3 regions of the Amycolatopsis sp. NPDC048633 genome follow, and region 2 is predicted to be linked to each of the others. Evidence: riboswitches for the same ligand, from Rfam matches in the RefSeq annotation. Region 2 holds a riboswitch; each other region holds the start of a gene.

Region 1 (6,993 bases), on a different contig from region 2:
GCGGCGCAGGAGGTCGGGCCGGACCGGGTCCGCGTGGTCGACTCGCGCACCACGGCGATGGGGCTCGGGTTCGCCGCCCTGCACGCCGCCGACGCCGCGGCCGCCGGCGCGGACGCGGCCGAGGTCGAAGCCGCCGCGGTGACCGCGGCCAGCTGCTCGTCGACGTTGTTCGTCGTGGAGACGCTCGACCACCTCCGCCGCGGCGGCCGGATCGGCCCGGCGGCGGCGCTGCTCGGCACGGCGCTGGCGGTGAAGCCGGTGCTGCACATGTCCGAAGGGCGGATCCTGCCGCTGGAGAAGGTTCGCACCATGAACCGGGCACTCGCGCGGCTGGTCGAGCTCGCCGCCCAGGCCGCGCGGGACGACGACGTCGAGCTGGCCGTCCACCACCTCGCCTCGCCGGACCGCGCGGTCGAGCTGGCGAACCGGCTGGAAGTGGCCGTACCTCGGTCGGCGGGCTGCGTGGTCTCCGAGCTGGGCGCGGTGATCGGGGCCCACACCGGGCCCGGCGTGCTCGGGGTGGTCGTCCAGCGGACGGTTCCCTCCCGCGGTTAGGCACTGTCCTGCAAGTCACGTTCGCGGTCTTCGCGCCCAGGCGGCCCCTGACAGCACGGGCGGATCACCCGAGTACAACCCGGTACGAGGGCGCTCCGCCCGCACCGCCAGGAACCACCTGGATCACGAAGCCCATCGAGCAGACTCGCAGGACAGCGCCTGGCCGCCGACGCGCCGAACCCTCCAGCATGCCACCCGGGTACGACGGAAACGGCCGTTCCCGGCCCGGGCGGGGTGGATCCGTCCACATCACCCCGGTTGTCCACAGGACGCGGCGGCACCCCTGTCGGACGCCTCCCCGCGAGCCCTAACGTCGATCGTGTGTTCGAGCAGCCCGCCCGGGATCCGGGCCCCCACGTCAACGACCGGCTCTCCTGGCTGGCCGACCAGCTCTCGCCCGACGCGAGCACGGTCGGGCCCGGCGGCCGGCTGGTCCGGCGCTGGCTGCCGGGCGGGCCGGCCGGGGCCGGCCGCCGGCGGTGGGCGTTCGCGGGTGTCCTCGTGTCGGTCGTGGTGATCGTCCTCGGCTCGGTCGCGCTCTTCGGCGGCCCGCCGGCGCCCGAGCCACCGCCTGCGCTGCCCAGCGCGAAACCGGCGAGCGAGGCGTCGGCCCGGGCCGCACCCCCGGCCGGTCTCGTCGTCAGCGTGATCGGCCGCGTCCGGTCACCCGGTCTGGTCACCGTGGCCCAGGGTGCCCGCGTCGCGGACGTGCTGCGCGCCGTGGGCGGCGCCGATCCCGGCGCGGACCTGAGCGCGCTGAACCTCGCCCGCCGGGTGACCGACGGGGAGCAGCTCGCGGTCGGGATCCCGGCGCCCGCCGCCGCGCCGGCCGGTGCGCCGGCGGGCGCCAAGGTCGACCTCAACGCGGCGAGCACGGACCAGCTGGACACGCTGCCCGGCGTCGGCGAGGTGACGGCCCAGCGGATCGTCCAGTGGCGCACCGAGCACGGCGGCTTCGCGAAAGTCGAGCAGCTGCGCGATGTCTCGGGCATCGGAGAAAGTAAATTTCAAAAGCTGCGCGAGCAGGTGACGGTCGGATGAGCACCCTTCCCACGACCGACACCCGGCAGGACATGCGGCTCGTCCCGGCGGCGCTGGCGTGCTGGCTCGCCGCGCTCGGCGGCCTGCTGCTGGGCTGGTGGACGGCCGTCGCCGCGGGCCTCGCCTCGGCGGTGCTCGCCGGGCTGGTGCTCTGGCGCGGGCGTGGGCGTCCCCGGGCGCTCGGCGCGGCGGCGGCCCTGCTGGTGCTGGGACTCGTCGCCGCGGGCCCGGTCGCTTGGCGAATCCGGGACGCGCAGCGTGACGAGCTTCGCGTGGCCTCGGCTGACGGGCTTCCCGCGTCGTTGCGGGTCGTCGTCGCCGAGCGGCCGAAGCCCGTGCGCGGCGCGGGGTATGCCGACCAGCAGGCCGGTGCCCGGTCGGTGGTGCTGACGGCCGAGGTCCGCGCGGCGTCGGTCGACGGCCGGCCGGTCACGTCGTCCGGCCGCATCCTGCTGCTGGCGCCGGTCGCGCAGTGGGCTTCGCTGCTGCCGGGCCAGGACGTGACGGCGACCGGCCTGCTGATGCCACCGCGCGGCTCCGACCTGACCGTCGCGGTGTTGTCCGTGCGCGGCCCGCCGGGCGACCTCGGGCCCGCATCGTGGTGGCAGCGGACCGCGGCCGGGCTGCGCGCCGGGCTCCACGACCTGTGCCAGGTCCTGCCGGACGAACCCGCCGGCCTGCTGCCGGGTCTGGTCCTGGGCGACACGAGCGGGTTGTCAACGCGGGTCGAGCAGGAGTTCGTCACCGCCGGGCTGGCCCACCTGACCGCCGTCAGCGGGGGAAACCTCGCCGTGGCGTGTGGCGCGGTTCTGCTGGTGCTGCGCTTGCTGCGGCTCGGGCCCCGGCTGTCGGCAGTGGCGGCCGGCGCGTGCCTGGCCGGCTTCCTCGTCCTGGTCGGGCCGGAGCCGAGCGTGCTGCGGGCCGGGGTGATGGCGGCGGTCGCGTTGCTGGCTCTGGCGCTGGGCCGGCGTGGCTCGGCGTTGCCCGCGCTGGCGTTCGCCGTGTGCGTGCTGGTGGTGACGGATCCGGCGATGGCGACGGACTTCGGGTTCGCGTTGTCGGTGTTCGCCACGGCCGGGCTGGTCCTGATCGCGCCCCGCTGGGCCGCCGCGCTGGCTCGTCGCGGCGTCCCGCCGGGGTTCGCCGAGGGACTGGCGATCCCGTTGGCGGCCTTCCTCGTGACGGCTCCGGTCCTCGCGGGCATGGCGGGCACGGTGAGCCTGGTTTCGGTGCTGACCAACGTCCTCGCCGCGCCCGTGGTGGCCCCGGCGACGGTGCTCGGCGTGCTGGCGACGGTGCTCGGCCCGTGGTGGCCGGGTGCCGGCAAGGTCCTGGTGCACCTGGCCGATCCGGAGGCCCGGTGGCTGATCACGGTGGCGCGGCACGGCGCGCGGGCGCCCGGCGCGGTCGTCGCCTGGCCCGGCGGCTGGACGGGCGGGCTGCTCGCCGCCGCCGTGCTGGTGGTGCTGGTGCTGGCCGCCCGGCACCGGCGCGTGCGGCTGGTGATGGCGGTGCTGGTCACCGGTGCGCTGCTGGTGTTCGTGCCGGTCCGGGTGCTCGCGCCGGCGTGGCCACCGCGGAACTGGGCGATGGTCGAGTGCGACGTCGGGCAGGGCGACGCCGTCGTGCTGGCGACGGCGGAGCCGGGGCGCGCGGTCGTCGTGGACACCGGACCCGAGCCGGGGCCGGTGGACGAGTGCCTGCACCGGCTGGCCGTCGACCGGATCCCGTTGCTGGTGCTGAGCCACCTGCACGCCGACCACATCGGCGGGCTCTCGTCGGTCTTCGACGGCCGGGCGGTCGGCGGGATCGCCGTCGGCCCGGGGCGGGCGCCGGAGTGGGCGTGGCGCCAGGTCGCGGAGGAGGCTCGCCGGCAGCACGTGCCCCTGGTGGAGCTGACGCCGGGGGAGCGGCTGGCGTGGCCCGGCCTGGCGCTCGACGTGCTCGGCCCGCGCTACGTCCCGGCTCGCTCGGCCGGGCAGCAGGACGGCACGACGATCAACAACAGCTCGGTGGTCCTGCGAGCGCAGACCCCGGCCGGCCGGGTGCTCCTGACCGGTGACGTCGAGCTGGCGGCCCAGGCCGACCTGCTGGCCGACGGCGACAACCTGAAGGCGGAGATATTGAAGGTCCCCCACCACGGCTCGCGCTACTCGCTGCCGGCGTTCCTCGCGGCGGTGGCGCCCCGGGTGGCGTTGGTCAGCGTGGGCGCGGGCAACACCTACGGGCACCCCAACAAGTCCACAATGGACACCCTGACCGCGCTGGGCGCCTTGGTCACCCGGACCGACGTGGACGGCGACACCGCGGTGGTCGGCGACCCAGCAGGCCCGGCGACAGCACGCCGAGGCGAGCCGCGCGGCCCGCCTCGCCGCTGAGCCCGGTCGTACCGGGCGGGCCGGGTGGTGGCTGCGTTCGTCAGTCATCCGGCGTCTCACCCAGCGCTGTCCGCCTTCATCGGCGAGGTTTTCGACGCGTGCGACCACGACAACAGCCCGGAAGGAGGCACTCACCGGGGCGAGCCAGGTGGGCCCGCCCCGGTGCGCGGATGTCAGTAGCCGAGCGCCTCGTTCACGGCCGCGGCGGAAGCCGGGACCGTCGCCTTGGGGCCGACGTGGTTCTCGATCGCGTCGAGGGTCTTGAGGCCGTCGCCGGTGATCAGCAGCACCGTCTCGGCTTCCGGGTCCAGCTTGCCCGACTCGATCAGCTTCTTCGCCGTCGCGACGGTGACCCCGCCGGCGGTCTCGGTGAAGATGCCTTCGGTGCGGGCCAGCAGCCGGATGCCTTCGACGACCTCTTCGTCGCTGACGTCCTCGATCGCGCCGCCGGTGCGGTTGACGATGTCGAGCACGTACGGGCCGTCGGCCGGGTTGCCGATCGCCAGCGAGCGGGCGATCGTGTCCGGCTTCACCGGCTGGACCACGTCCTGGCCGGCGCGGAACGCGGCCGACACCGGCGAGCAACCGGTGGCCTGCGCGCCGAACACCTTGTACGGGCTGGCGTCCACGAGACCGAGCTGGCCCAGCTCGCGGAAACCCTTGTCCACCTTGGTCAATTGCGAACCGGAGGCGATCGGCACGACGATCTGCGGCGGGATGCGCCAGCCGAGCTGCTCGGCGACCTCGAAGGCCAGCGTCTTCGAGCCTTCCGAGTAGTACGGCCGGACGTTCACGTTCACGAACGCCCACGTCGGGTGCTCACCGGCGAGCTCGGTGGCGAGGCGGTTGACGTCGTCGTAGTTGCCGTCGACGGCGATCAGGTCGCCGTCGTAGACCGCGGTGGTGAGGATCTTGGCGCGCTCGAGGGTCTTCGGGATCAGCACGACCGACTTCCAGCCCGCGCGGGCGGCCGCGGCGGCGACCGCGTTGGCCAGGTTGCCGGTCGACGGACACGCGAGCACCTCGAACCCGAACTCGCGGGCCGCGGCCAGCGCGACGGCGACGACGCGGTCCTTGAACGAGTGCGTCGGGTTGCCGGTGTCGTCCTTGACCCACAGACGCTTGAGGCCGAGCTCCTTGGCGAGGCGGTCGGCGCGGATCAGCCGGGTCGCGCCGGGCTCGGTGTTCGGGATCTCTTCGACGTTGGACGGCACCGGGAGGAGCTTCTTGTAGCGCCAGATGTTCTTGGGGCCGGCCTCGATGTCTTCGCGGCGGACGCGGCCGAAGTCGTAGGCGACCTCGAGCGGCGAGAAGTCTTCGGCGGAGACGAACTCGGGGGCGAGCGGCTGCCGGTGGCCCTCTTCCTTCGACACCAGTTCGACGGCCGGTCCGAGATCCGGGGTCTTCGTGGTGGAGGTCGTGCCGAGGGTTGCGGTCATCGCGAGGTTCCTTCCTCATCTGCCCCGCCGAAGCGGGCCGGAATTGGCACCGTGGTCGTCAGCTATCCCGCGATCGCGGGATGACAGGCTGTACGCCGGTTGCCGGGGCTTCGTCGGGCCGTTCCCTCTGCCCCTCTGGATGAGCGGTATTCAGTTGTCGGCGCGCACCAGAACGAGCGCTGCCTCGAAGACACCGTACGACATGACGCTCGAGCCGTGCCACGGTGCCCGCTCGACATCACCGGAGCGGGCGCACGACACCGCAAGTGAGAGGATCCTCGGGTGACCGCGCAAGCCACCGCCCCGGCCCCGCTGCTCCTGGTCCTGGGTGAGGAAGAACTGCTGATCGAGCGCGCCGTCCGTGAGGCGCTCACCGCGTCCCGCGCGATCGACGCCACGGCCGAGCTGACCCGCGTCCGGGTGTCCGATCTCACAGCCCCCGAGCTGGCCGAACTCGTCAGCCCGTCGCTGTTCAGCGAAGGCCGCGTGATCGTCCTGGAGTCGGCGCAGGACATCTCGCAGGAGCTGGCCGACGCCGTGGCGTCCTACCTGAAGGACCCGGCGGACGGCATCGTGCTGGTCGTCGTGCACACCGGCGGCGGCCGCAGCAAGGCGGGCAAGTCGCTGCCGGCCGTGCTGAAGAAGGCCGGCGCCGAAATCACCGAGTGCCCGAAGCTGACCAAGCCCGCCGAGCGGGAGCAGTTCGTCCGCCACGAGGTGCGCCGGGTGGGCGGCAAGATCGACGCGGCCGGGGTCGCCGCGCTCCTCGAGGCAGTGGGCTCCGACCTGCGGGAACTCTCCTCGGCGGCGACGCAGCTGGTGGCGGACGCCGGCGGGACCGTCGACGCGGACGCGGTCCACCGCTACCACCGCGGCCGGGCCGACGTCACCGGGTTCGCGGTGGCGGAGAAGGCCGTGAGCGGTGACCGCTCGGCGGCGCTGGAGTCGCTGCGCTGGGCGATGCAGCTGGGCGTCCCACACGTCCTGGTCGCGGACGCGCTGGCCGACGCCGTTCGCACGATCGCCCGCGTCTCGGGCGCGGGCCGGGGCAACCCGAACCAGCTGGCCGGCGAGCTGGGCATGCCGCCGTGGAAGATCCGCAAGGCCCAGGGCCAGTCCCGGGGCTGGAACCAGGACGGCCTGGCGACGGCGATGCGGGTCGTGGCGAGGCTGAACGCCGAGGTCAAGGGCGTGGCGGCCGACCCGGGCTACGCGCTGGAGCGCGCCGTCCTCCAGGTGGCGGCCGCCAAGGGCGACCGCTGACCCCGGGCATGAAGAAAGCCCCGGCCGGAGCCGGGGCCTTCTTGGAAAATCAACAGCCCAGAAATCAACCAGCTCAGAGCGCGTTGACGCGCTTCGCCAGCGCCGACTTCTTGTTGGCGGCCTGGTTGGCGTGGAGCACGCCCTTCGAGACGGCCTTGTCCAGCTTCTGGGCGGCGTCGCGCTGCAGCTCGACGGCCTTGGCCTTGTCGCCGGCCTCGGCGGCTTCGCGGACCTTGCGGATCGCGGTCTTCACCGAGGACCGGATCGCCTGGTTGCGCAGACGCGCCTTCTCGTTCGTCGTGATGCGCTTGATCTGC
Region 2 (6,993 bases):
CGACGGTCTTGCCCTCGATCCGCCGGCCCGTCGAACCTTCGACGTCGCCGCCGAGCAGCTTGAGCAGCGACGTCTTGCCCGAGCCGTTGATGCCGACCAGGCCGATCCGGTCGCCGGGGCCGACCCGCCAGGTGACGTGGTCGAGCAGCGTCCGCTCGCCGACCGTGTACGTCGTGTCTTCCAGCTCCAGCACGGTCTTGCCCAGGCGCCGCTTCGCGAACGCCATCAGCTCGACGGTGTCGCGCGGCGGCGGCACGTCCGCGATCAGCGCCTCGGCGGCGTCGATGCGGTAGCGCGGCTTCGACGAGCGCGCCTGCGGGCCGCGGCGCAGCCACGCCAGCTCCTTGCGGGCCAGGTTCTGCCGCTTCTCCTCGGCCGTCGCGGCCAGCCGCGACCGCTCGGCACGCGCGAAGATCCAGTCGGCGTAACCGCCTTCGTAACTCTCGACGCGGCCGTGGGCGACTTCCCAGGTCACGCTCGCGACGGTGTCGAGGAACCACCGGTCGTGCGTGACGACCACGACCGCGATCCGCCGGGTCAGCAGGTGGTCGGCGAGCCACTGGACACCTTCGACGTCCAGGTGGTTGGTCGGCTCGTCGAGCACGACGAGGTCGAGCTCACCGGTCAGCGCGGCGGCCAGCGAAACCCGGCGCCGCTCGCCACCGGAGAGGTTCGCCGTCGGCGTGTCCAGCCCGATCGCCGTGATGCCGAGCCCGTCCACAATGGACCGGACGCGCGCGTCGGCCGCCCATTCGTGCTCGGCGCCGTAGCGTTCGAGCACGACCTCGCCGACGCTGCTGCCGTCCGGGAGCTCGGTCCGCTGGGTGACCACAGCCATCCGCAAGCCGCCGACATGGCTGACCCGGCCGGAATCCGGCTCGGCCAGTCCGGAAAGGACTTCCAGGAGCGTGGTCTTGCCACCTCCGTTGAGGCCGACGACGCCGATGCGCTGCCCGGCCGCGACGCCGAGCGACACACCGTCCAGGAGCGGGCGCACCCCGTAGGACTTGCTCACCGCCTCCAGGTTGACCAGGTTGGCCATCCGCTCAGCCGATCCTCTCTTTGGGAAACACTGTCACGATGACGAACCGCGTCGCCACGACCTGCGTCGTGTCGTCCACGGTGAACTTCGGATCTTCCAGCGCGGCGCGCATTTCCGCACCCTGCCAGTAGTCCGTGTGACCGGCGCGCCACTCGGCAACGCTCGTGAAGCCTTCGCCCTCGTCGATCGCGTGCTGCAAGTCCACTTCGGACAGTGGGATGACGCGCACTTCGGTCGTCTCGAGGATCGCCAGCCCCTCGCCCGCCGAGTCGATCATCAGCTCGCGCTCGCCGACGACGGGCAGCTCTTCGCCGTACTTCTCGTATTCGACGACCAGGCCGGTGGTCGAAGTCTTTTCGCCGCGCAGGATCGCCGCGACGAGCTTGTCGCGCAACGGTCCCGGAAACGCGAACTCGGCGTGCTTCACGCGTGCACCCGCGGCGGCGCCGGGCGCGGCGCGTCGTCCCCGCCGACCACGCGGGCGCCGGGGACCGGGCCGTGCGCCACCCGGACCGTGCGGCACACCCCCGCACCCGACAGCTCCGCGGCGACCTCGACCGCCGAATGCGCGTCCTCACAGAGGAACGCGCACGTCGGGCCGGATCCGGAGACCGTGCCGGCGAGCGCGCCCGCGTTGACGCCGGCTCGCAGCGTCCGGCGCAGCCCGGGCCGCAGCGAAACCGCCGCCGCCTGGAGGTCGTTTCCCAGCAGCAGCGCCAGCTGACGCGGGTCGCCCGAAGCCAGGGCTTCGACGACCGGGGTGTGCGAGCCGATCCGCGGCGGGTTGCCGTCGGCGCGCAGGCGGTCCAGCTCCTTGAACACCTTCGGCGTCGACAGCCCTTCCTGGTCGAAGGCCAGCACCCAGTGGAAGGTGTGCCGCGACAGCACCGGGACGAGCTGCTCGCCCCGCCCGGTACCCAGCGCGGTGCCGCCGTAGAGCGCGAACGGGACGTCGCTGCCCAGCCCGGCGGCGATCTCGGCCAGCTCGTCGCGCGTGACGTCGAGGTTCCACAGGCTCGCCAGCCCGACCAGGGTCGCGGCCGCGTCGGCGCTGCCGCCCGCCATGCCGCCCGCGACCGGGATGCCCTTGCGCAGCACCACCCGGACGTTCGGCTCTTCGGTGCGGCCGACGTGCGCGGAAAGCGCTTCGACCGCGCGCCAGGCGAGGTTGGTGCCGTCGGCGGGCACCGAGCCCTCACCCTCGCCGTAGATCTCCAGGCCCGGCTCCTCGGTGACCGCGACGGTCACCTCGTCGGTCAGCGACAGAGCCTGGAACACGGTCACCAGCTCGTGGTAACCGTCTTCGCGCAGGTCGTCGACCGCCAGGTGCAGATTGACCTTGGCCGGGACCCGGACGGTGACTGGGGGCGGGACTACAGCGAGCACCCGACCAGCCTACGTGCCCGCGAAAACGCCCCGATGTGACGTGCACATCGGGGCGTTCCGGCGTTCGAGGTCAGGCAGCGACGCCCTGCGGGCCGCGGGCGGTGTGCGTCACGTGACCGCCGCGCTCGGTGACCCACGCCAGCGCCGCGTCGGCCCGCTCGCCGCGGACGCCGAGGCGGAACCGGCCGACCGGGGTGTCGCCGATCCGGGTCAGGCCGCCGCCGATGGTGGCGAACTCGACGTCGAAGCGGCCCGCGGCCTCGGGCAGCAGCGCGCCGACCGACGCGAAGCCGACCAGCACGACGTCGACCGAACGGTCGTAGCGCGCCGACTGCGCGCGGGTGGTCTCGATGGCCGGCAGCAGCGCCTGCGCGGTGCGGCTGGCCGGGTTCGAGATCAGGTCGAGGACGGTGCCGCGCTCGACGACCGTGCCGTCTTCGAGCACCGCGACGTCGTCGCAGACCCGGCGGACCACGCCGGCGTCCGGCGTCGTGACCACGATGGTGGTGCCCAGCTCGGCGCGGGCGCGGTCGAGCACGGTGAGCACCGCGCCGGCCTCCTCCGGGTCGATGCCGGCGGTCGGGTCGTCGGCGAGCAGCACCGCGGGCGCCGCGGCCAGCGCCTTCGCGACCGCGACGCGGCGGAGCTGGCCCTCGGTCAGCTCGCCGGGACGCTGCGTCGCGCGCTGCGTCAGGCCGACGAGGTCGAGCAGCGAGCCGACCCGGCTGCGGCGCTGCGGGCCGTCGATGCCGAGCTGCTCCAGCGGGGAGGCGATGTTGCCGGCGATCGTGCGCTCGGCGATCAGCTCCGGCTTCGTCGAGACGACGCCGAGCTGGCGGCGGATCTCGCGGAGGCGGCGGCCGTCGAGGGTGCCGGTGTTGAGGCCGTCGAGGCGGACGACGCCGCGGTCGGGCCGCTCCTGCAGCGCGATGCAGCGGGCGAGGACGGACTTGCCCGACCCGGCGGGACCGACCACGCCGAACAGCGAGCCGGCCTGGACCTCGACGCTGACGTCGCGCAGGGCGACGACCGAGTTTCCGTTGGTGGCAAAGGTTTTGGACAGGTTTTCGACGGTGATCACGAAGGCTCCAGAAAACGGGGCGCGCAGAGAAGCGCGTCCGGCCGCAAGCGAGTGTCCGTCCTTTATGGACGGTGCGTGAAGAAGAGGTGTGACGGGTCGGGCAAGCTCAGTGGGAGCGCCGACATGCGGTCACGGAGCGGCGGCCTTCGTCGACGACGCGACGCTTGGTCAGGAGCAGGGGGCGAGCTACCCTCTTCATCGGAAACGGCCTCCATCGGTCCTGGCGGTAGCACCTTCCCTGTGGAGGGTGGTTGCTGCGACTTCGGCGAGCCAGGTCTCTCAGTCGCTCGGGATGGACGTACTGAGTAAAACCGATCCCGAGGAGCGAAAGCAAGCGTGTTGGCCCAGATCACACGAGTGGCGGTGTCCGGATCGCGAGATCGCACGTCAAGAGGCGTATTTTCGCCGGGCCCCGTTGACTTCCACTGTGGACGTGCTAACGGGCGGCGGCCAGCCGGGCGAAGTCGTGCACGCCGAGCTGCTCACCGCGGGTCTTCGGGTCGATCCCGGCGGCCGTGAGCAGCTCCCCGGCCCGCTCGGCCGAGCCGGCCCAGCCCGCGAGCGCGGCGCGGAGCGTCTTCCTGCGTTGTGAGAAGGCGGCGTCCACGAGGCCGAAGAGCCGATCGCGGTCGTCCGACGCCGGAGCGTCACCGCGTTCGAAGGCGACGAGCGCGGAGTCGACGTTCGGCACCGGCCAGAACACCGAGCGCGGCACGGCGCCGACCTTGCGCGCCGGGCCGTACCAGGCGAGCTTGACGCTCGGCACGCCGTAGATCCGGCTGCCGGGGCCGGCCGCCATCCGGTCGGCGACCTCCGTCTGGACCATCACGAGGCCGGACGTCAGGGACGGCACCTCGGCGAGCAGGTTCAGCACGACCGGGACGGCGACGTTGTAGGGCAGGTTGGCGACGAGTGCGGTCGGCCGGGGGAGGTCGTCGTTGGTGATGCGCAGGGCATCAGCCGTGATGACCTGGAGCTTGCCGGCGACCTCAGGCCCCCGGTCGGCGACGGTCTTGGGCAGCCGTTCGGCGAGCTTGGGATCGATCTCGACGGCGACGACGTGCGCACCGGTGGCGAGCAGGCCGAGGGTGAGCGACCCGAGCCCGGGCCCGACCTCGAGGACGACGTCACCCGGACCGACCCCGGCGAGCTCGGCGATCCGGCGGACGGTGTTGGGATCGTGCACGAAGTTCTGCCCGAGCTTCTTGGTCGGCCGCACGTCCAGCTCGGCCGCCAGCCCGCGGATCTCGGCAGGTCCCAACAGTTCAACCACCGGACGAGCTTACCGATCGTGGTCGGACCCGGTTCCGCTCGGTGCAAGTAGTCGTGGCAGACCCGCGAACGCAAACGGCCCCCGCCCGGACAGGACGGGGGCCGTTTCGCGGAAGATCAAGCCTTCTTGCCGCAGACCGGCCAGGCGCCGTAGCCGCCGCGGGCGTCGCGGACCTTCTCCGCGACCGCGATCTGCTGCTCGCGCGAAGCCTGGTGCGGCAGGTTCGCGTACTGGTCGCCGCCGTAGGCGTCCCACGTGCGCTTGTCGAACTGGAGACCGCCGTAGTAGCCGTTGCCGGTGTTGGTGGCCCAGTTGCCGCCCGACTCGCACTTGGCGATGCGGTCCCACGAGGACGCGTCGCCGATGGCCGGCTCCGGAGCCTTCTTGGTACCGACGTGGACGATCTTCGGCTTGGCCGGGGTCAGCTCCTTCTCGGAGACCGACTCGCGCGAGACCTCTTTGCCGTTCTTCTGCGTGACCTTGTAGGTCACCATCTTCTCGCCGGGCGTGCCGGGGTCCTCGACCTCGGTCTTGCCCTTCTCGAGGTTCGGGTCGTCGACGCGCTGCTCGGGCGGGTCGATGGCTTCCTTCTGGTTCACCATCGAGACGCCGGTCCGGCTGATGTGGACCTCGGCGCCGTCGGTCAGCTTGACGTCCAAGCCGCCTTCGGCCGCGTCCTCCGGGCCGAGGGTGAGCTTGTACTCACCCAGGAACTCCTGGGTGGTGACCGCGGTCGTGGTGACCTGCTTCGGCTCGTTCGCGCCGTCGTAGAGCGTGATGTGCTTGAGGGTCTTGATCTCGACGGTGGCGCCCTGGAGGGGCAGCTCGCCGTCCTTCGGCATCGACATCCACGTGCCGGGCTTGTCCATGCCCGCCATGCCGAGCTGGCCGAGCGCGTCGCTGAGGTGGGTCGCGCGGACCCAGGAGGTGTGCTCCGCGCCGTCGACGATCAGCTTCAGCTGGCGGCCGCGCTCGAGCTTGATGACGCCGCCGTCGCCGACCTCGGCCTGCGGGGACGGGGAGAGCGAGTCGTGCGCGCCGACGGACAGGCCCGCGTCTTCCAGCACCTCGCCGACGGTGTCGCCGAACGAGTGCACGGTCTGCTGCTGGCCGTCGACGTCGACGGTGATGCTCTTGTTCATCGCCAGCGCGGCCGCGCCGCCGCCGGCGACGCTGATCATGACGCTGAGGACGGCACCCTTGAGGAAGCGGCGCTTCCAGACCTTGCTGGTCTGGCGGATGCTCTCGTCCATCGCGGCCCGCTTGGCCTGCGGGGACGCGGTCCGGTCCGCCTCGATCTCGTCAGGGAAGACGATCGGCGGCAGGTACGTCGTCTCGGCGTTGATGAGGCGGATCAGCTCGTCGACGTCGACGTCGATCTCGGCCATCATCGCGTCGGCGTCGGGGCCGAGCGCGGCGAGGATGTCCTGCTGCGTGATGTTCGGGTCGTCGGAGAAGTCGAGCTGGCCGTAGGCGGTTTCCTCGTAACGACGATCGAGGACGGCCGCGGAGCGCGCTCCAGCCTGTCTGCTACCTGTCACCGGTGTCGTTCCCTTTCCCAAGACGCCGTTCGGGGCGGCGTCTTTACGTCTGGGCCCGCAGCCGGCGCCATCGTCACGGTCCCGGTCGTACCTACCCGGTTCCGCTTCCCCGACGTGCACTGACGTGACTGTGGGCGTAACAGTCGGCAACTGCAGTCTGCAGTACCGACCGGCACGATCACGGGACAGTAACGGGTCCCGCCGGGTTGCGCAAACACCCCCCGGAGTGTCGTGATCCCCGTCACTCCATCAGGTGGACGATCAAGGAACCCTGATGTCGCAATGCGTTCACCCCGTTGTGACACTGGGGAGTCGGTAGACCCGTTCGGCCGTGGTCCGGACCGATTCGGCGACTTCGTGGACAGCTTCGCCCCTGAGTGCCGCCAGGTGACGGACGGTGTAGGCGGCGCCGAACGGCTCGTTCGGCCGCCCACGGAACGGGTGGGGGGTCAGGAACGGCGCGTCGGTCTCGACGAGGTACTGGTCCGCCGGGCAGAGCCGCGCGGCCTCGTGGAGCCCCTTCGCGTTCTTGAACGTCACCGTGCCCGCGAAGGAAAGGACATAACCCGCGTCGAGGCAGCGGCGGGCGATTTCCGCGTCCCCGGAAAAACAATGGAAGATTACGGCATTCGGCGCATTCTCTTCGGCCAAGATGCGCAAGACGTCTTCG
Region 3 (6,993 bases), on a different contig from region 2:
GCGGGCTACCGCCTGGAAGAGGGCGAACGCGCGGTGGTCGTGCACACCGAGATCACCAACCGCGGGGCGATCCCGTTCGCCTCGCTGCCGGACAACTACCTCGAGCTGCTCGCCGCCGACGGCACCGCGATCGGCAAGGCCCCGGTCTCGCTGACGTCGCGGCCACCGCACAAGATCGGCGTCCCGCCCGGCGAAACCCTGGGCGGCCACACGGTGTACGTCCTCCCGGACGCGACGCGGGTCGTGTCGGTCCGGTGGAGCCCGCGGCCGGAGCCGGACGAACGCACGCTGACCTGGTCGATCGAGGACTAGTAGCTTTCGTCCTGCAGGATCTTCAGCGCGTTCGCGAGGTCGTCCGGGTACTCCGACTCGAACTCGACCCACCGGCCGTCCGCCGGGTGGGCGAACGCGAGCGTCTTCGCGTGCAGCCACTGGCGGTTCAGGCCCAGGTGGCGAGCCAAAACCGGGTCCGCGCCGTACGTCAGGTCGCCGACGCAGGGGTGCTTCAAAGCCGAGAAGTGGACGCGGATCTGGTGCGTCCGCCCGGTTTCGAGCTTGATGTGGGTCAGCGACGCCGCGCGGAACGCCTCGACGACCTCGTAGTGCGTCACGCTCGGGCGGCCGCCCTGGACAACCGCGAACTTGTAGTCGTGACGCGGGTGGCGGTCGATCGGGGCGTCGATCGTGCCGCGCGTCGGGTCGGGGTGGCCCTGGACGATCGCGTGGTAGCCCTTGTCGACCGTGCGCTCTTTGAACGCGCGCTTCAGCACGGTGTACGCGTGCTCGCTCTTGGCCACCACCATCACGCCGGTCGTGCCCGCGTCGAGCCGGTGCACGACACCCTGGCGCTCGGCCGCGCCCGACGTCGCGATGCGCAGGCCGGCCGCGGCCAGGCCGCCGACGACCGTCGGGCCGGTCCAGCCCGGGCTCGGGTGCACGGCGACGCCGACCGGCTTCGAGATCACGACGATGTCGTCGTCGTCGTGCAGGATCCGCATGCCCTCGACCGGCTCGGCGATGATTTCGACCGGGTTCGCCGGCTCCGGCAGGGTCACTTCCAGGAGGCCGTCCGCGGTGAGCCGGTCCGACTTGCCGGCCGGCTGGCCGTTCAGCAGCACCGCACCGGATTCGGCGAGCTCGGCGACGACCGTGCGGGACAGCCCGAGCATCTTGGCGAGGCCGGCGTCGACCCGCATCCCGTCGAGCCCGTCGGGCACCGGGAGCATCCGCGACGTCACGCCTGTTCCTCCTGCTTCTCGGTCTTCTTCTTGTCCTTGGTCGACGTGCCGTCGTAGTCCTTGCCCAGCAGCGACAGCAGCACGATGAGCGCGCCGCCGACGCAGATCGCCGAGTCGGCGATGTTGAAGATCGCGAAGCCCTTGCCGTTCGGGGCGAACGCCGAGATGAAGTCGACGACGTGGCCCTGCAGCCCGCCGGGCGCGCGGAAGATGCGGTCGGTCAGGTTGCCGGTGGCGCCGGCGAGCACCAGGCCGAGGCCGATGGCCCAGCCGATCGAGCGCAGCCGCCGGGACAGCCAGATGATCGCGATGACGACGGCCAGCGCGACCAGCGCGAGCACCCACGTCATGCCGGTGGCCATCGAGAAGGCCGCACCCGGGTTGCGGATCACCTGCAGGTAGATGAGCCCGCCGAGGATCCGGACCGGCTCCTTGCCTTCGAGGTTGGCGGCGACCAGGTTCTTCGTCACCAGGTCGATCGCCCAGAACACGACCGCGATGGCGAACACCCAGCCCACGCGGCGCTTCGGCAGCAGCGGCTTCGCCGGGACCCCGGGGTTCTCCGGCGCGTCGGCAGCGGGGTCGGGCACCGCCTCGGCGGCGGTGTCGGCGTCGGGTTCGGAGTGGCTGGGCTCGGTGCTCACCCGTCCATTGTCCACGGCTGGTCAGGGTGTGTCGGCGGCAGTGTCGTGGGGGCGCCGCAGGAGGACCGCGAAGGCGGCGGTGAACAGGACGCCCGCCGCGCTCAGCGTGCCGGTCACCGGTGTCGGGAACAGCACGCTGACCAGCATGAACACCACGGTCACGGCCAGCACGAACCAGCTGCGCTCGTAGGCCGCCAGCACCAGCAGCCCCAGTGCCGCGACGAGCTCGCCCCGGACGTCACCGGAGAGCCGCAGCTCCACGGCGCCGACCAGGTCGAGCAGCGGGAGGGCCACCAGGGCGCCCAGGGTGCCGAGCACGAACCGGACGGGCCGCGGCGGCGTGCCGGCCCGGCGCAGGCTCAGCCAGTACCAGCCCGCGACGGCGAGCACCACGCAAGCGAGACCGGCGAGCCAGCCGAGCGCCGCCGGCGGCACGACGTCCACCGCGACGGCGCCGGTCGAGTACCAGCCGCCGGTGCCGCCGACCCCGCCGACCGCCAGGCCGTGGAGCTCCTGGGACATCTGGTAGCCGCGCATGTTCACGAACTCGCCGGCCGCCGGGGCGTCCGGGACCAGCGCGACCACGGCCATCACGAGCTGGGCGAACCCCAGCGCGGCCAACGGGAACCAGAATCGTCGTCCATCCCCCATCGGGGCAGGATAGCGCCGCCGCCAGGACTACGAGGCCCGCGCTCAGCAGAACGGCGGCAGCTCCCGCGGGTCGCCCACCGGAGCCCAGCGGCCGTCGACCTTCGCGTACTCCCAGCGGGCCCCGCGCGCGACGATCTGGCGCAGCGCCAGCACCACGCGGTCGACGTGCTCCTCGGTGCTGCCCAGGCCGAGGCTGACGCGGACCGCCTGCCGGCCGTCGCCGCCGGTGATGCCGATGAGGCGCTGGGCCGCGATATGGGCGCAGAAGGCGCCGTCGCGCACGCCGATGCCGTACTCGGCGGACAGCACTGCCGCCAGCCAGCCCGGGTCGAAGCCGTCGACGACGAAGCTGACCGTGCCGACGCGGTCGACCGGCGCGTCGAACAGCCGCAGCTCGGCGCAGCCCGGAATGCCGGCCAAACCCTTGCGCAGCCGGGTGAGCAGCGCCTGCTCGTGCGCCACGACGGCGTCCCAGTTCTCGCTCAGCTTCTCGCACGCGACGCCGAGCGCGTACACGCCGACAGTGTTGGGCGAGCCGGCTTCGTGGCGCTCGGGCCCGGTGTTCCAGACCACCGCGTCCTCGGTGACGAGCTTGGTCGCGCCACCACCGGCGAGGTACGGCCGGGCGGCGCGCAGCCAGTCGGCGCGGCCGATCAGCGCGCCCGCACCGAAGGGCGCGTACAGCTTGTGGCCGGACACGGCGACGTAGTCGACGTCCAGCTCCTTGATCGAGATCCGGCGGTGCGGGGCCAGCTGGGCGGCGTCGAGCGCGATGCGGGCGCCGTGCCTGCGCGCCACGGCGGCGATCTCCGCCACCGGCAGCAGCTCACCGGTCACATTGGACGCTCCGGTGACCACGACCAACCGGGGCCCCTGCGGGGAATCCGCGAGCGCTTCGTCCACAGCGGACACTGCCGCGAGCCGGGTGCGCGGGGTCGGGATCCGCCGGACGTTCGGCCCCTGCCACGGCAGCAGCGCGGCGTGGTGCTCGGTGTCGAAGACGATCACCGTCGTGTGCCGGGGCAGGCTGCGGGCGAGCAGGTTGAAGGAGTCGGTGGTGTTGCGGGTGAACACGACGGTGTCGGTCCGGCGGGCGTCGACGAAGCGGCGCAGGACGTCGCGGGTGCGCTCGTAGAGACGGGTCGAGACCTGCGACGCGAACCCGGCGCCGCGGTGGACGCTGGCGTACCAGGGCAGGAACTCGTCCACCGCACTGCGGACCGCCTCGAGACAGGGGGCGCTCGCGGCGTGGTCGAGGTTGGCGTAGCCGATGGTTTCGCCGGTGACGAGCGGGACCCGCAGCGAGGCTCCGGCGACGGCCGGGCCGCTTTGTGCGGCAAGGGTTCCGGCGGATTCGGCCGGAGCGGCGAAGACAGCCGGCGCGGTTTCCGGGGCGGTGGTCGTGCTGGTGCGGTCGATGGCGAGAGTCATCGGTGCCTCCTCGGCGGTCCGGGGGACCCCGACGAGGGGCCCGCGCTTGCCCGTCGCACGGCGCGACCGGCCCGGTCTTCACCCGGGGCACCCCACCGCGGTAGGAGGGTTGCCGGCCAGCAAGCCGGGGCTTCGCGCTGGCACTCATGACCTGAGTCAGAAGGTAACCGAGAATCGCGCCGGCGGCCAACCCCCGCCTCACATTCTGAGACGCCGCTCACACACAGTGAAGGCTCAAAGCTTCGCGCGGAAGTGGCCCGGCAGCTGCGTCACGGCGTGGTCGGCGAGGTGCGTCGCCGTGCCGGTGTACTGCTCGGTTCCCGCGGTGAAGAGCCAGCCGCCGATGGTCTTCCCGTCGACCGCCTCACCGTTGACGGCGGCAACGGTCGTGGACAACCGGTCGAACGCCACGCCGTCCCAGTTCGCCGCCGGGGCGTCGGGCAGGGTCCAGAGCGTGAAGTGCACGTGGGCGCCGGTGCTGCTGCCGCCGCACGGGAGCGCGTTGCCGGTCGAGCCGAGCTCGGCCCCGGCCTCGACGTGCTCACCGTCGGTGACCGCGATGCCCTCCATGTGGTAGTACCCGGTCCGCCAGCCGCCGGCGTGGTCGATGGTCACCCAGTCCCCGCCCGCGCAGTGCTGCAGGTGCACGGTGCCGGCCAGCGGCGCGCGCACGGTGCGGTCGGCCGGGCTGACGTCGATGGCGTTCTTGACGCCGGTGTCGCCGTCGTCGGAGTGGATGCCGGCCGAGTAGACCTGCTGACCGGCCTTGAACGGCAGGGCGAGCACCGGGAACGGAGCCACCTCGGCGGTCGCGGCCGGCGCGGCGGCCAGTCCGAGAGCGGCGGTCATCGCGGCGGCCAGAACCGCCCCACGAACGTGCAGTTTCGTCACCGTGCGTACTCCTTTGGCCTAACGCTCACCCATTCGAACTAACCGGATCGAGCGCACAGTAGGCCAAAGGTTGGATCATCGGGAAGATCTTGACGGGCAGAGTTCACCCTCGTGGAAGAAGATCACCAGGTCAGCACGAGAACCGGACAGCGACCGGACAACGAGCAGGTCCGCGACGACCGAGTCGTCCGATCGGTCACGGCACGGCCACGACCACGAACGGGTTAACGACCCGACTCGCCCTTCCAGCGGGCCAGGCGGCCGGCCCGGTCCACCGCGCGGAGCCGGCGTTCGACGGTGTCGCGGACCTCGCTGGTCGTGACCACCAGCAGCTGGTCGTGCTCTTGGAGCCGGCTGGTCTTCTGCGGCGTGAAGCCGGCGCCTTGGCGCACGACCAGGCTGACCGTCGCGCCGACCGGCAGCCGCAGCTCCGACAGGTACACGCCGTGCAGCTTCGACCCGGGCTGGATGCGGACCTGCAGCAGTTCGGCGCCCAGCTCGTCCAGCGGCGCGGAGTCGACTTCGATCTCGTGCGCCTCGGACTTCTTCGCCAGCCCGAGCCACCGCCCGAGCGGCCCGAGCGTCGCGCCCTGGAGCAGCGTCAGCACGATGACCAGCACGAACACCGCGTTGACCAGCCGTTGCGCGCCGGGCACCCCCTGCGACAGCGGGATCATGGCGAGCACGATCGGCACCGCGCCGCGCAGCCCGGCCCACGACAGGAACGCCTGTTCCCGCCACGGCAACCGGAACGGCAGCATGGCCAGCACGACCGAGATCGGCCGGGCCAGCAGCAGCACGACGGCCCCGGCGACCAGGCCCGGCACCACCGCCTCGAGCACCCGGCCCGGGGAGGCGAACAGGCCGAGCAGCACGAACAGCCCGATCTGCGCCAGCCAGCCGAGCCCTTCGGCGAACGACAGCGTGTCCGAGCGGTGCGGCAGCCGCGAGTTCCCGAGCACCAGCGCGGCGACGTAGGTGGCGAGCAGCCCGGACGCGTGCAGCAGCTGCCCGGACGAGTACGCCACCACGCAGACCGCGACCGTGGCCAGCGGGTAGAGGCCGGTCGCCGGCAGCGCGGCCCGGCGCAGCGCGATCCCGCCGAGCCAGCCGAAGGCGAGCCCGATGGCCAGGCCCGCGCCCAGCTCGTAGACCACCAGCAGCGGGAGCGTCCAGTCCACAGTGGTGCCTTCGGCCAGCACCACGACGGCGATGTACGCCGGCGCGTCGTTGATGCCCGACTCGAGTTCCAGCGCTCCGGTGAGCCGTTTTCCGATCCCGGCCGAGCGCAGCACCGAGAACACCGCGGCCGCGTCGGTCGACGCGAGCACCGCGCCCCACAGCAGCGCGAACCGCCAGTCGAGGCCCAGCAGCCAGTGCAGGGCGGCGCCGGTCACCGCGACACTCACCACAACGGCCACAGTGGACAGTGCGATCCCGATGCCCAGTGCGGGTTTCACCGCCGACCAGCGCGTCGTCAGCCCGCCTTCGGCGAGGATCATGACGAGTGCGGCGAGCCCGAGCGACTGGGTCAGCTCCGGGTTGTCGAAGCGGATGCCGAAGCCGGCCTCGCCCAGCAGCACCCCGATCGCGAGGTAGAGCAGCAGCGAAGGCAGGCCCAGCCGGATCGACACGCGCACGGCGAGCACGGAGGCGAGCAGCACGGCGCCGCCGACGCCGAGCAGCACGGGAAGCTGGTCCATGCCGCCTCCCTCCGAGTGCCGTGGGCCCTCAGAATAGTGAAGCGGGCGAGTTAACTCCTTCGTGTACCGCTGGGGCGCGCCGAGGGCGTGGTGTGTTAAGGCCCACCGAGCGCGGCGAGATCGACACCGAGTGCGGCGAAGGGTTTCTCCGCCGCCGGAAACATCTTCACCGCGCGGTGCCCGTCGCGGCCGACCCAGCCGGCTTCGACCGCCCGGTCGAGCAGCGCCGCGGGCAGCGCGCCGGCGAGGTGGTCGCGGCGCTCCGTCCAATCCAGACAGTCGCGCAGCAGCGGCCGCCGCCCGGCGGCGAGGGGCACGCCGAGACCGGCCAGCACCTCGCGGCCACGCCCGGTCAGCGTCAGCCCGTCGGCGGTGTCGAGGAGGCCGGTGGCGAGCATGCCGTCGCGGACGGCGACGCCGAGCACGCCGGCGAGG

The links. Region 2 has a riboswitch for S-adenosylmethionine ahead of AB0C38_RS47850 (ATP-binding cassette domain-containing protein). Riboswitches for the same ligand answer to the same signal wherever they lie in the genome.
Region 1: another riboswitch for S-adenosylmethionine. It lies ahead of thrC (threonine synthase); the one in region 2 lies ahead of AB0C38_RS47850 (ATP-binding cassette domain-containing protein).
Region 3: another riboswitch for S-adenosylmethionine. It lies ahead of AB0C38_RS09505 (aminotransferase class V-fold PLP-dependent enzyme); the one in region 2 lies ahead of AB0C38_RS47850 (ATP-binding cassette domain-containing protein).

What each region holds. Positions count from the first base shown of each region.
Region 1 covers NZ_JBEZHS010000006.1:89,317-96,309, forward strand. Annotated here, with positions in the region: gene AB0C38_RS14670 (DegV family protein) at 1-555, shown strand, start outside; gene AB0C38_RS14675 (ComEA family DNA-binding protein) at 877-1,596, shown strand; gene AB0C38_RS14680 (ComEC/Rec2 family competence protein) at 1,593-3,974, shown strand; gene thrC (threonine synthase) at 4,148-5,413, opposite strand; SAM riboswitch class I at 5,426-5,559, opposite strand; gene holA (DNA polymerase III subunit delta) at 5,696-6,676, shown strand; gene rpsT (30S ribosomal protein S20) at 6,750-6,993, opposite strand, start outside.
Region 2 covers NZ_JBEZHS010000061.1:17,765-24,757, reverse strand. Annotated here, with positions in the region: gene AB0C38_RS47865 (ABC-F family ATP-binding cassette domain-containing protein) at 1-1,042, opposite strand, end outside; gene AB0C38_RS47860 (ASCH domain-containing protein) at 1,047-1,469, opposite strand; gene AB0C38_RS47855 (4-(cytidine 5'-diphospho)-2-C-methyl-D-erythritol kinase) at 1,466-2,428, opposite strand; gene AB0C38_RS47850 (ATP-binding cassette domain-containing protein) at 2,499-3,509, opposite strand; SAM riboswitch class I at 3,718-3,808, opposite strand; gene rsmA (16S rRNA (adenine(1518)-N(6)/adenine(1519)-N(6))-dimethyltransferase RsmA) at 3,946-4,782, opposite strand; gene AB0C38_RS47840 (transglycosylase family protein) at 4,899-6,323, opposite strand; gene AB0C38_RS47835 (TatD family hydrolase) at 6,612-6,993, opposite strand, start outside.
Region 3 covers NZ_JBEZHS010000003.1:181,681-188,673, reverse strand. Annotated here, with positions in the region: gene AB0C38_RS09525 (AsnC family protein) at 1-312, shown strand, start outside; gene AB0C38_RS09520 (RluA family pseudouridine synthase) at 309-1,238, opposite strand; gene lspA (signal peptidase II) at 1,235-1,828, opposite strand; gene AB0C38_RS09510 (hypothetical protein) at 1,904-2,533, opposite strand; gene AB0C38_RS09505 (aminotransferase class V-fold PLP-dependent enzyme) at 2,576-3,964, opposite strand; SAM riboswitch class IV at 4,002-4,116, opposite strand; gene AB0C38_RS09500 (M23 family metallopeptidase) at 4,199-4,855, opposite strand; gene AB0C38_RS09495 (potassium/proton antiporter) at 5,080-6,558, opposite strand; gene AB0C38_RS09490 (helix-turn-helix domain-containing protein) at 6,654-6,993, opposite strand, start outside.